DNA from 2 places in the Proteiniphilum sp. UBA5463 genome. Region 1 is predicted to be linked to the other one. Evidence: riboswitches for the same ligand, from Rfam matches in the RefSeq annotation. Region 1 holds a riboswitch; the other holds the start of a gene.
The links. A riboswitch is a leader RNA that binds a small molecule or an ion and turns the genes downstream of it on or off. The one in region 1 is predicted to bind cobalamin.

Region 1 (2,200 bases):
CTAAGGTGTAGCTGAACCCGTTGTCCTGAATCTCGTTGCGCAGGCGGCAGCAGCTCGATAACGAGTCGGCATTGTCGCTCATATAGGTAAAGAAAGAGTGTCCTTCAGCATACATTTCGGCGGTAAAATCGGCATATTCTGTATCAATCACATCCTCTTCCCGCGAGAGCAATGCCATCGTTTCCACCGGAAAAGTAAGTACGGTTTTGGTGCGTTCCTTGTTAAACCATTTCATAAAGCGTTTCTGCAACCAACTGAGCGATTCCCATACGGGGCGTGAGCCATCGGGGAACCGGAACTCGCCGAACAGGCTTTCGAAGTAGTACCTGTCGTAATAGGAAATGTTCCAGAAGACAGCCTGGAAATTGCGTGCTCCTGTGGGCTGGTTGATGGAGTAGACTATCTGTTCGAAACAGTCGGTAATTACCTTGTCGAGTGTACGCCTTCGTCTTGACAGATCTACTACCTCTGTGGTATGTAAAAAATAGTTGTCGCCATACTCTTTCCGGATAAAATAATCAAGGTACATCAGAAACTCAGGAGTGGCGCAGGCACCACTAAGCATGCTCGATACAATGAATACCATATTGATGAATCCGCCGCAGAACGATTTCAGGTTGGTGGGTGGGGTGGAGTTGCCCCCGACAGACAGGGTGCCGTTCAGCAGCCAGGGATACATGGTAATGCTGGCGCAGTAGTTGGCCAGGCTGGTTTCGTCGTTTTTATAAATGAAATGTTCTTTCAGCATGCCGATGTATTTGTCGGCAAGCTCCTTCCCGTACATCTCCTTCATCCTGTCTGTTATCATCTTCCTATTCAGGTCAATGAAGTTCTTTTTGGGTAGCTCGCCGATGAGTGTGGCAATGTTTTTCTTCTCTACATTGGCATTGGAATCGAACTTGCTTCCCGTGGCAGCATTCTGAGCGTTGCAATAGCTCATCAGGAAGTTCATCTTGCTCTGGATCTCACGTGTTTCGGTATGTTTCTGCCGGTAGAGCATGTATGATTTTGCAACAGCAAAGTATCTTTCCCGCATCAATGCTGTCTCCACCTGGTTCTGGATCTCTTCCACAGTCATTCCGTCAGAAATATGAAGGTGGGCAAGGAGAGTAGTGAAGTCCTCTTCTGTAGCAAACGAACCTACCGACAAAAATGCTTTCGCAATGGCATTTTCAATTTTTTTGAGGGAAAATAGCACCCGTTTCCCGTCGCGTTTCACAATCTGAATTTCATTGTTACCCATTTTTTTAGACCGTTAAATAGTTAGATAAATAGATTGTAAGACTTTTTGATTATTGAATTTTAAAATGTTGGGAGTGGGGCAGTCCTTCAGTCTATTAGTCTGAAAACCTCATGTCCAATAGTCTAAAACAATATGGATATTATGTGTATATCAATATTTCGACTGTCTTTTTACCCGAAAGAGATCAAAAAGTGTATAACGCACCTGGCAGGTCTTCTGACTTACTCCCGTGTCTGAACGCCTTCCCGTTCCTGCTTATCGGAACAGTGGCTATGAAGATGTTTGTTCAGCACATAAAAGGAGCTTACAGCAGCGGGAACTGTTGCTGATTTTCACAGCATTCCCTTTTCATTTTATTTATAAAAGACGACTATAAATAAAAACCAGATGTTGTCACAAAGGTAGATTTACTTTTTTGAAAAAACAATAATGTTTTCCTAAAAAGTTATCAACAGTTATGATTTGAAATCCTATACATTTGATTATTAATTTATTATATATTTTAGCAGGAAATTTGCATTGATTAATAAGATTAAAAGTTGTTCGTTTTGGTGAATAATAAAAATTCAGTGGAGGATAAATAAGCCAAAGATAATTGCCTGCACGGGTTACTTTTTTAAAACGGATTACAGAAACATCAAGATCAATATCAATATCTGCGCCGAGATCACCCAGAGGAACATGGTCAGCGGGTAAACGGTAGAATAAGCCACTGCCGGGGGATCGTTTCCCGCTATGGAGTTGGAGTAAGCCAATGCCGGAGGATCGGTCATGCTTCCCGACAACAATCCCGTCAAGGTAAAATAATCCAAGTGGAGCATTTTTCTGGCCACGCATTCTGTGAGCAGTAGCGGAACCGTCGTGACGACGATCCGGTGTGAGATCAGCACCTTGTCCAATTCTTTCCAGTCCAGCTCCGTTGTTTCTCCCAGAAACGCCGTGACGGCTTCGGCCGCT
Region 2 (2,200 bases), on a different contig from region 1:
TATTTATAATACATTGAATATCAAAATTCATTTATTGCATTTTTCTGTAATAAACTACTTCCGTGAGTTTGATTTATATTAAATGTTCAAAATATTACGTAGCAAACTGAAAAACAATTATCATACAAACAAAAAAGCAATTAAATTATGAAAAAAATTGTTTGCACATTATTGACTGCCCTTTTAGTGCTTGTAACAGCATGCGACCAATTGGGTGAAGAGATGGGAATAAGCAACAATAATTATTTCACTCTGGGTGATCAGAAAATTCCTATCAGAAATTCAAAATCAATCAGATCCGACGGTTCGTTTATATTTTATTTGTATTCAAATGGCGACTCGTCCGAAAGTAATTTTTTTATAGAACTGTCCTTTCCCGAAACAATGAAAGACACCCTTTTCACTATACCTTTATCTAAAGGTGAGTGGAGTGTGAAGGGAAAAGCAGACAATATCCTATATACAGGTAATCGTTCAAGCAGAAACGGTTTCCAGAGTGGAAATGTTAAGATCCGCATTCTTGACGGGGCTGGCACCTGTAACCTTAAATATTCTCTGGCTCTTAATGATAACAGGTGTCTTAAGGGTTTTTATACGGGAGTGATAGAGGGATTTTAAGGTATTATGGATCTTCCTCTTCCTCTTCCTCTTCCTCTGCCTTGAACTATTGCATGTTATACGTGCCTTAGCCAGGCAGGCGGCAATAGTAAAAAGTACTACTGAGTTTTGGATAGATCTATTTAGCTGCTAATTAATGGATTACATGGCTTCTCGGCACTATTTTACCGGACTGTTATCATTAAATACCTGATAAAATATTTTAATGATAATCAAAAAGACTGTCAAAAAGGTGCCATATATTTTCTGGAAATCTTACCTTAAACCTTTTCGTATGTAAAAATATAATTTTAACTTTGCATAGAATTTTGGTATTGCTCACTTCACACGGCTTCGAAGTGAACAATGAAAAGGGAATCAGGTGAAAATCCTGAACAGACCCGCTGCTGTAAGCTCCGCTTACGTGCCGAACAAATACCTCAATTGCCACTGTCCCCCTGGGGATGGGAAGGCGTTCAGACACGGGAGTAAGTCAGAAGACCTGCCAAATTCATTGACGTTTAATAGCTTTCGGGGATTGGAGCTTGAAGAACAAACATGCGTTACAGCCGTTTTTCTTTATTTGGGTCACTCTGTTTACAAGAACACTTCAATTGTGTGTTAACTCTACTTCCAAACCTCACTTTCCGAAAGCTAAATTTTCGGTAAGATGAATATATGTAATAAAACCACTCTTTTTGCTGCAATCTGTTTTCAGGTTGCGGCAGGGAAAACGTTCGCTCAAAATAAACTCGACAGTTTGCATCACTTACCCGAAGTGGTGGTTACGGCTGATGCTCCCAAAGAGGTGATACCCGGCCAAAAACTATCGGGCAAGGAGTTGAAAAAGCTAAGCAGTTTTTCCGTGGCCGATGCCATCCGCTACTTTTCCGGCGTGCAGATCAAAGACTATGGAGGATTGGGGGGATTAAAAACCGTGAATATCCGCAGTATGGGTACGAACCACATGGGCGTTTTCTATGATGGGATTCAGTTGGGGAACGCACAAAACGGACAAATAGACTTGGGTAAATTCTCATTGGATAATATAGAACAAGTCACTTTGTATAATGGACAAAAGAGCGATATTTTTCAACCTGCCAAAGACTTCGGGTCGGCGGGAACGATCTATTTACAGACCAAACGCCCCACATTCGATAGGGGAAAGAGAACCCATGCGCGTTTCACGTTCAAAACAGGGTCGTTCGGACTTGTCAACCCCTCGCTCTTGATAGAACAAAAACTGCCTGCCGATTATGCCTTTAACTTTAATGCCGAATGGATTTATTCACACGGGAAGTATCCTTTTCGTTACAAAAGAGTGTTTGAAGACAAGACAGTGGCATACGATACCGTAGCCATCCGAAAAAACGGTGACATCAAAGCCTGCCGATTAGAGAGCTCCCTTTACAAAGCATTGAACGATGGCGAATGGGATCTGCACGGCTATTTTTACAAATCGCACAGAGGGTTGCCCGGTCCTATCGTGAAGAATGTTTTTGAACACGGGCAACGCTTGCACGATGAAAACTTTTTCATTCAAAGCAAATTCAGGAAAAAGTTCAACAACATATACAGTCTAAAATTAAACGCGAAATATGCC

Region 2: linked by a shared signal. The riboswitch ahead of B3B27_RS11750 (TonB-dependent receptor) and the one ahead of nrdD (anaerobic ribonucleoside-triphosphate reductase) in region 1 are both predicted to bind cobalamin.

The regions. Positions count from the first base shown of each region.
Region 1 is NZ_DIQL01000028.1:26,475-28,674, forward strand. It holds gene nrdD (anaerobic ribonucleoside-triphosphate reductase) at 1-1,243, opposite strand, end outside; cobalamin riboswitch at 1,433-1,646, opposite strand; gene B3B27_RS05085 (hypothetical protein) at 1,870-2,200, opposite strand, start outside.
Region 2 is NZ_DIQL01000063.1:12,717-14,916, reverse strand. It holds gene B3B27_RS11755 (hypothetical protein) at 148-618, shown strand; cobalamin riboswitch at 911-1,121, shown strand; gene B3B27_RS11750 (TonB-dependent receptor) at 1,268-2,200, shown strand, end outside.